Regions from separate parts of the Peribacillus sp. NPDC096622 genome, predicted to be linked through region 2. Evidence: riboswitches for the same ligand, from Rfam matches in the RefSeq annotation. Region 2 holds a riboswitch; the other holds the start of a gene.
The links. A riboswitch is a leader RNA that binds a small molecule or an ion and turns the genes downstream of it on or off. The one in region 2 is predicted to bind thiamine pyrophosphate.

Region 1 (4,676 bases), on a different contig from region 2:
TTAAGGTGGCACATGAATTTCCTACTGGGAGATCTGTGACGGCGGATGATATGAAGCAATGGTTTGAGGACTATGATGCAGCGGATATTATTTATGGAACGACTTTATTTGGTGTTGAGGAATGGCAAGAATGTTATTGCAGTGATATGTCGAGAGCTGTCAAGACAGCGGAACACATCTATCCAGGTACGGTTCATCGGATGGAGGAGCTGCGGGAAATACCATCACCCCCTCTTAGAGGCAGCATCAAGCTGCCGTTCATCCTTTGGGCCATCTGGATTCGCTGCTGCTCGGTGATCAACAAGCAGACTAGGGCGGAAATTAAGATTGCAGAGCAAAGGATCAATAAAGTATTGGATGAAGTTTTTGCAAAGGGGGAAAGGAATGTTCTGATCGTGAGTCATGCCGCCCTCATGGTATATCTGAGGAAAGAGCTGATCCGGCGAGGGTTCATCGGTCCAAAATTCAAGATTGCCAGTAATGGAAAACTGTATGTATTTGAAAGAAGAGAAGGTAAATAATATATGGTTTCCCACCGGGAAAAGGTAAGCCATTTTGCTGATTTTAAGAAAGAGGCAGGCATTTTCCGAATAGTTATTCTTTTTTTATTGGTTGTGGTTTATTATTGTAATAGTGTAATTTTTACGAATTCAATATTGGGGAAAGAGGGGTGGACATTTTGCTGAAGGCAGTTTTTTTTGATTTAGATGATACATTACTTTGGGATCAGAAAAGTGTAAAAGAGGCTTTTGTTGCCACATGTCAAGTTGCCAAGGAGAAATATGGTCTGAATGTCGACGAGTTTGAAGAAGCGGTGCGGAAGGAAGCGCGTGAGCTTTATTCTTCTTACGATACATATGCATTCACTCAAATGATTGGAATCAACCCATTTGAGGGACTATGGGGGAATTTTCAAGATGACCATGATGAATTCCGGAAGATGGCCGGGATTGTACCGGCTTATCGGAAAGAAGCGTGGACGAGGGGCTTGAAGGCTTTAGGGATCGATGACCCGGAATTTGGGCTTGAACTGGCAGAACGTTTCCCGGCTGAAAGACGCAAAAAGCCATTTATCTATGAAGAAACATTCCGTGTTCTGGATGAATTAAAAGGGAAGTACAAATTGCTATTGCTTACGAACGGATCTCCTGAACTGCAAAATACCAAACTTGAAATTACGCCTGAACTGGTTCCTTATTTCGACCAAATCGTGATTTCAGGCGCATTTGGACGAGGTAAACCGGATGCCTCCATTTTTGAGCATGCTTTGGAAATCATGGAGCTTGATAAGGATGAAGTATTGATGGTCGGCGATAATTTAATGACCGATATCCTTGGAGCATCACGGGTAGGTATAAAGTCGGTCTGGATAAATCGCCATGATAAGGAACGGAATGAAGTGATTCCAACCTATGAAATCACGCATTTAGAGGAGCTTTTCCCTATCCTTGAGAGCCTGAGGGATTAATTGGCGGTCCTCCTCCAAATAACAATTTTAGATAATTGTAGAGAAAATATTAGGTCTTTCAAATTATTTACAGAATGAAAAGGGTGAGCTATAGTTACCGTGTAATCAATTAAATTATTCAGACTAGGGGTGTCCAATAAAAGTTGGGCTGAGAGGGAAGCGCTTAAGCTTCTTAACCCTCAGGACCTGATCTGGTTCATACCAGCGTGGGGAAGTTAGAATCTACTGAACGATGACATTTCAATTGGTCATTTCTGTAGTCATACTAACGTTAGCCGGGTCTTTAAATATGAGACCTGGCTTTTTCGTGCGAAATGGATTGGATTTTGTCCTTTTTAAATGAACTTAAAAAGGAGAAATGAAATCATGATGAGTAATTCAGTAAATGACATGAACGTTTCAATTATGTCCAGTTTTGCCGGGAGTAAAAAAGTGTATGTTGAGGGATCTAGACCCGATATTAAAGTACCTATGCGTGAAATTAAGCTAAGTCCGACAACAGGGGCATTCGGCGAAGAGGAGAATCCGCCTTTACGTGTATATGACACAAGCGGCTTCTATACGGATTCAGAATATCCCATTGATATTCATAAAGGCCTTTCCCCGATTAGACGCAGCTGGGTTCTGGAACGGGAAGATGTTGAAGAGTATGAAGGGCGTGAAATAAAGCCCGAAGATAACGGATATAGAAAAGTGGAATCACAATCCAATGCCGAAGTTTTTCCGGGATTGAAAAGAAAACCATTGCGTGCAGTGAAAGGGAAAAACGTAACCCAGCTCCATTATGCCCGTAAAGGTATCATTACTCCAGAAATGGAGTTCATTTCGATCAGGGAAAATGTAGCCCCTGAGTTTGTAAGAGAAGAGGTAGCTAGCGGGCGGGCGATCATTCCGGCAAATATTAACCATCCGGAAAGTGAGCCCATGATCATCGGACGTAATTTTCACGTGAAAATAAATGCGAATATTGGAAACTCAGCTGTTAGTTCATCGATCGAAGCTGAAGTGGAGAAAATGACTTGGGCAACACGATGGGGTGCAGACAACATAATGGATCTTTCCACAGGAAAGAATATTCACACGACGCGGGAATGGATTATTAGGAATTCACCTGTGCCGGTTGGAACGGTTCCGATATATCAAGCATTGGAAAAAGTGAATGGAGTCGCGGAAGATTTAAATTGGGAAGTTTTCCGGGATACATTAATCGAGCAGGCTGAGCAAGGTGTCGATTACTTCACCATACACGCTGGTGTGCTTTTGCGATACATCCCAATGACAGCAAAGCGAGTTACGGGCATTGTTTCCAGGGGAGGCTCCATAATGGCACAATGGTGCTTGGCCCACCACCAAGAAAGTTTTCTCTATACTCACTTTGAAGAGATTTGTGAAATCATGAAGACGTATGATGTCGCATTCTCATTAGGTGACGGTCTCCGTCCTGGATCCATTGCAGATGCAAACGATGAGGCACAATTTGCCGAATTGGAAACACTTGGGGAGTTGACGAAGATTGCTTGGAAGCACGACGTTCAAGTAATGGTGGAGGGACCCGGTCACGTACCGATGCATTTGATTAAAGAAAATATGGATAAGCAGCTGGAAGTCTGTCAAGAAGCACCATTTTATACCCTGGGACCATTGACGACGGATATAGCTCCTGGATATGACCATATCACTTCTGCGATTGGTGCTGCCATGATTGGATGGTTTGGTACTGCCATGCTTTGCTATGTGACACCGAAAGAGCATTTGGGGCTACCGAATAAAGAGGATGTTCGGGTAGGGGTCATTACTTACAAAATTGCAGCTCACGCAGCTGACCTTGCAAAAGGCCATCCGCAGGCAAGAAAACGGGATGATGCCCTTTCGAAGGCCAGATTCGAATTTCGTTGGAGAGATCAATTCAATCTTTCTCTTGACCCTGAAAGGGCAGTTGAATATCACGATGAAACTCTACCGGCTGAAGGTGCCAAAACAGCCCATTTCTGTTCAATGTGCGGACCAAAATTCTGCAGTATGAGAATCTCTCAGGACATCCGTGATTTGGCGAAGGAGAAGGGTCTGGGTTTTGAGTCGGTAATCGATGAAGGGCTTAAAGAAAAAGCGAATGAATTTAGGAAAACGGATGGGAAAATCTATCAATGATTCCGAAGGAGAATTCGATGAATCGGGTAATCCAGATAAAAATTGAAATGAAACAGTTGGAAACTCAATTGGAACAGCTGAAAAGGGAGCTGAACACTTTTCGGGAAAATTGTAACCATGAATTTGTGATAAATGATTATAGTCAACAATGTACAAAGTGCCACTTAATCGAAAGTTTGCAATGGTAATGATTCCTTGATCGTCCTTATGGAATTAATCCCTTAATCATGTTGGGCATTCAATCACAAAACATGATTAAGGGGATATTTCATTACTATTTACATACTTGTTTTTCTAATATGAAGAGGAGGAGGGACAAGCCATCCTTTTTCCTTATTCAATCTTAGGAAGTCAGCACCCAATGCAGCTTTATTGGTATGGAATTGCGCAAACATCTGTGCAATATCTTCGCGGATGCATTGACCCATCATTTGGCTGCAAGCAACTAATCCTGCATTAATATCGATTGATACTGAAGCAGAGATTTCAGGATCTTGAAGACGTGCCCCGACGGGAATATCCTCCAAATTAGCTTTAGGCCTTTCAGGTGGTGACGGAGGCAATCCTACGTTATTTTCTTTTAATAATGATTCAAGTTGGTCATGTTCCTGTTTCCCTTGATTGATCACTTCAACAAGTAATTTATGCAGGTCCTTGTCGCCAGTATGATTAAGCATAGTTTGATGACAGGCAATCAACCCTTTTGTAGTTGTTAGAAATGCCCAGGTTCCAAATACCTCTCCATAATGCATAGGCTCATCTTTCGGATTTCCGCTTAAAATTCCCATAACCATCCTCCTTGAAATTCATTAACGCATTTAAGTTACCCTGAATTCATCCAAGCATGCATCATCGTTTATGTTTGGGAAATGTTAGAGGGCTTTTGATGCTTAACCTTTTATTCCTTGTAGCCATTCTTGATAACATTCATCACAAAGCATTTCATTTCTATCCGTGTCAGTAACTTGAAATGTTACGACATGGATTTTTTTTTCTTCCGTGACATCATTACAATAGAAGCATTGATGTGTCATTAGAAATCCTCCCATGTTATAAAGTG
Region 2 (4,676 bases):
GTTATTCCGCGCCTTCGATATTCCTCAAACCATTCCAGTAATGCAAAGGTATTTTTCGAATCTTGTCCAAAGGTCGGCTCATCCAGGAGAATGATTTTTTTGTCTATTACGATTGAGGCGGCTACGCTTAAGCGACGCTTTTGACCCATTGATAATTGAAACGGATGTTTATCCCGGTGTGCCTTCAGGCGGAATACTTTAAGCAATGAGCGGACTCTCTCATCTATTTCTTGTTGCGGCCTTTTATCAATACGCAATGAATAAGCAATCTCTTCATATACAGTATTTGCAACGAACTGAAACTCAGGATTTTGAAAGACAAACGTCATATGATCCGTTGGATTTTTCACTCTTTTAATAGGGGTCCCCAATAATTCATACTTACCTTTCGTTTTTATGAACTGCATTAAGGCATGCAAAAGAGTACTCTTCCCCGCGCCATTTTCACCCCTGATTACAATCCATTCACCTGAATGTACCTTCAGCTCTTCAACCTTGATTTTTTCCTCTTTATTCCGAAAACCTCTAAAGCCTTGCACATCCATAAGGGGTGAATCATCTGTAAATGGGTGTTCCCGAATGGGTGCATATTTCTGTATATACTCATCCCAAACACCTGGGAACCAAATTCCATGTTCTTTCATTTCATTTTTATATAGTGAAAGAATGGTGTCTCTTGGACCATCAGCTATGATTTGACCGTCATCGTTAAAAAGCACGATTCTTTCGATGAATTCTAAAACATGGTCAATTTTATGCTCGACGATAATAACCGTTTTGTCTCGTCCGACTTCCTTCAACAATTCCCAGATTTCTTTCGTTCCTTCCGGATCAAGCATGGCGGTTGGTTCATCTAAAAATATAACTTCCGGTTCAAGGGCCAATACTGAAGCGATTGCCAGACGCTGTTTCATCCCGCCTGATAATGTTTCAATACTTGTATGGCCCAGGTTCAATCCTACTTTACGGAAATGATATTGAATCTTCTCTTTCATTTCTTCTTTAGGGACGGAAAGATTCTCAAGGACGAAGGCAATTTCCTCATCGGCAAATGGCATGCAAAACTGACTATCGGGATCTTGAAAAACATACCCCCACGAAGAAGGGCATTTCAATTTCTCCGTTTTCATCGGTACTTCGATGGAATTCGGAATCAATCCGCTTAACACTTGTAAAAGAGTCGACTTACCACATCCTGATGGTCCCAAAAGTAGCACTTTTTCTCCTTGATCAAACGATAGTGATAGGTCCTTGAATATCAAAGATTCATCACCGGGAAATTTCATTCTTAACTTTTCAACAGAAACGATTGGTTCCATGGCCCTCAACCTCTACTTTTAATCAAGTTCTGCATAATCTTTATTTGAAACCGGACGCACAAGATTAGTTACCCCTGTTGCTTCCAGGACTTTAACTAGATAATAGGCGGTCACACCAGCAAAGAATATGGAACCTACAAACCTCGCTATCATGAATAACGATAGATTCCAAGTAGAAAGCGCACCTATTTCCCCGTATGCAAAATCCATGATAACCGATGCCAAGCAGGAAGCTATCGCTGCTAAAATGGTCACCGGCATATTGAATTTTTTATATTTGAACCCCATGAACACCAGTTCCGCAAACAAACCTTGGACCACCCCATATAACAGTACGGTCAGCCCCCATGGTGAACCAAGAAAGAATTCCCCGGAAGCTGCAGCTATCTCCGCCAAAAGTGCCACACCCGGTTTCCGTAAAATTAAAAAGGCGACTGGCCCAGCTATAAACCACATACCATAAATAAGTTGATCCAGATGTAACCCTAATGGTTTAACGGAATAATAAACCGAACCCCAAAGAATATAAACGATTCCAAATGCAACCGCAATCACGATCGTGACTAATATATCCGTTAATTTCAATCCTTTTTTCATTGTTTCATTCTCCTTTTATACTTCTAGTGTTTCCTTATGAACAGGCCATGTCTCTAAACGATAAGCCATTTCCCAAAATGAGTATTCATATTGGCTACTAAGGATAAAATGCTCTTTCATTCTCTCCTTATCTTCATCAGTTACTTTTTCAGCAATCTCATCAAGCCTCGAAATTTGTTCTTCCACCAAAGTACGGAACCACTCTCCTCCGTAAGCCGCTATCCATTCTTGATAAATCGGCTCTTCGGGCATGCACCCTTGCAGCTTTTCACCTATCTCATAATACAGCCAGTAACACGGCAAGATAGCTGCAATAACATCTCCTAAATGTCCCGAATAAGCCGCACGATACATATGGGAAGTATAAGCATAAGCAGTCGGGGCTGGTTTGAAATTTTCCCGTTCTTCTTTTGTGATGCCTAATCTCTCGGAAAAATTCTCATGAAGCTTCAACTCCGCTTCATATGTTCCTTGTGCATGTCCGGCAAGCCTGCTTGTTGTATGTAAATCTGTAGCTTTGACTGCCCCTAAGGCTTGAACTCTAGCAAAATGAGATAAATAATAGGCATCTTGCATGACATAAAAACGAAAACTCTCCATTGGCAGAGTGCCATCTCCTATTCCTGCAACAAACGGGTGATTAAAACTAGCTTCCCAAATGTGATCCACTTCCTGACGAATTTCCTCTGAAAACTTCATGTCCATGACCTCCAAATTGTATTTTTTGAATGAATGTTACGAAAAAAACTTTTATCACCCCTTTTTTTGCAAACAAAAAACCACTTTCTTAAACGTAAAGAAAGTGGTTGTACAAGAAATAATACAGAAACGTATTGTTCCAGACCCCCACTTCCCTACGCTGGTATAAACCAGATCAGGTTCTAAGGGTCTTAAAGTCATACTTTAATCTCAGCTTCTGCGGTAAAAACACCTTTTACCTATAAAGCACCCCTAGTGGTACAAATTGTATATTTAATTTTCATTTGCCTTTATATTAACACGATAAATCCAATTGTCAAACGTATTAGAAAAGTTTTCATGATTTAGGGTTACTAAACAGTCAATCTTGCAACCATCATTTCCCGTCAGTTTAATAGCCTACAAAGAATTTGATCAAAGGGAGTTCATTTAGTAGTTTTCTCGTGAATTCAACTGCTTTACTCGTCGTGAATGTGATGTTTACTCGTGATTCAGCCCTTTTACTCGTGAATTCAGCTGTTTTACTCGTGAGTTTAGCGGTTTTACTCGTGAATTCAACCGCTTTACTCGTGAATTCTGTTATTCTCTAAAAAATGGCCTATATGTCAGGTATTAGTCTGCATGACTGTCCGCTGACATATAGGCCATCTACTAAAAAACAATATTATACATTCGACGTTGCTTTTAGTTTTATATTCCCCTCAATCTGTAGTTTATCATAGCTGCCATACCTCTCCTTCACAGCGAGTAACGCCAAGGCAGCCATTATGCTCGGAACCGTGAAGGCCATGAATGCATTTTGTGGCGAATAGTTTGCAGCCAGCAATAAACCTATTAATGTTGGGGCAACAATGGCTCCAATTCTACCAAAAGCCAAGGCCCAGCCTTTCCCGGTGGTCCTTATCTCCCGCGGATAATACTCGGATATATACGTATTGGCTAAATTCATCGTTCCGACTGTACAGGCTCCTCCAAAAGCGATGAGAATATATAATGCTACTGCATTTGAGGTTAATCCTAATATGACAAAACAGACCGTACCTATGGCACAGAGGGATACAAGTACTTTTCTATGGCCTATTTTCCCAACTAAGTATCCGCCAATTATAGATCCGCCAATTTGTCCTATTCCCGATATAAGATTGAAAGATAAACTGGATGAAAGGCCGTATCCGGACTGCTGCATGATTTTGGGTAACCATGTATTGAGTCCGTATACCATTAGTAAACAATTAAAGGCAGCTACCCAAAACGCAAATGTGCTGAGAGTACGCTTATTTTCGAAGAGTTTCTTGACAGGGAAGCCCTTTGCCCTTTCTTGGACTTTGGCAAACTCATAATCGTCAGACTCTTTATAGTCGCCATCTGGATCAATGCGATTCAGGATTCCAGCAAGCTTTGCTCCTTGTTTTCGAATAACATAATAGGAAAGCGATTCAGGGAATTGCTTCATGAAGAATGGCAGTGCCAGTAAGGGAAGCGCCCCTATCCAATACAAAACCCTCCAACTCATTTGTTCCATTACATATATTCCAATTAAAGAAGCAAGTATGCTTCCGATGGAATAACCGCAGTACATAGCGGTTACAATGAGCACCTTATTCTTTTTGGGTGAGTATTCCGCCATTAAGGAGATGACGTTTGGCATTAATCCTCCCATTCCCAAGGCTGCTATAAATCGCATAACCGAGAAAAAGGCAGGATTGGGGGCAAAACTTGAAAGTAATGTAAAAACACTGAATAAACATATACAAATGGCCAGCACTTTTTTTCTCCCTATTTTATCCGCCAAAGGTGCAAAAATGAGTGCTCCCACCATCATTCCGAACAATGAATAACTTGCTATTCCGCCAGCTTCGACTGGCGTCAAGCTCCATTCCTCCATCATCAATGGCAAACCTACTCCGTACATGGCTATATCAAATCCATCGAAGGTAATTGCGAACAAACACCACATAAAGACCATTATATGGAAACGGCCAAATTTACTATTACCCACCACTTCAGAAGCATTGACTTCACGCAATTAATTCCCTCCTCTTTGCCATATTTTCACGATAT

Region 1: it holds a riboswitch for thiamine pyrophosphate, as region 2 does, so the genes downstream of both, thiC (phosphomethylpyrimidine synthase ThiC) here and tenA (thiaminase II) in region 2, are expected to answer to the same signal.

What each region holds. Positions count from the first base shown of each region.
Region 1 covers NZ_JBIWES010000003.1:486,124-490,799, reverse strand. Annotated here, with positions in the region: gene ACIQYG_RS08755 (histidine phosphatase family protein) at 1-521, shown strand, start outside; gene ACIQYG_RS08750 (HAD family hydrolase) at 680-1,468, shown strand; TPP riboswitch at 1,584-1,698, shown strand; gene thiC (phosphomethylpyrimidine synthase ThiC) at 1,835-3,616, shown strand; gene ACIQYG_RS08740 (DUF3231 family protein) at 3,895-4,404, opposite strand; gene ACIQYG_RS08735 (hypothetical protein) at 4,507-4,650, opposite strand.
Region 2 covers NZ_JBIWES010000012.1:45,749-50,424, reverse strand. Annotated here, with positions in the region: gene ACIQYG_RS19635 (ABC transporter ATP-binding protein) at 1-1,319, opposite strand, end outside; gene ACIQYG_RS19630 (ECF transporter S component) at 1,338-1,916, opposite strand; gene tenA (thiaminase II) at 1,932-2,615, opposite strand; TPP riboswitch at 2,751-2,879, opposite strand; gene ACIQYG_RS19620 (MFS transporter) at 3,280-4,641, opposite strand; gene ACIQYG_RS19615 (2-keto-4-pentenoate hydratase) at 4,668-4,676, opposite strand, start outside.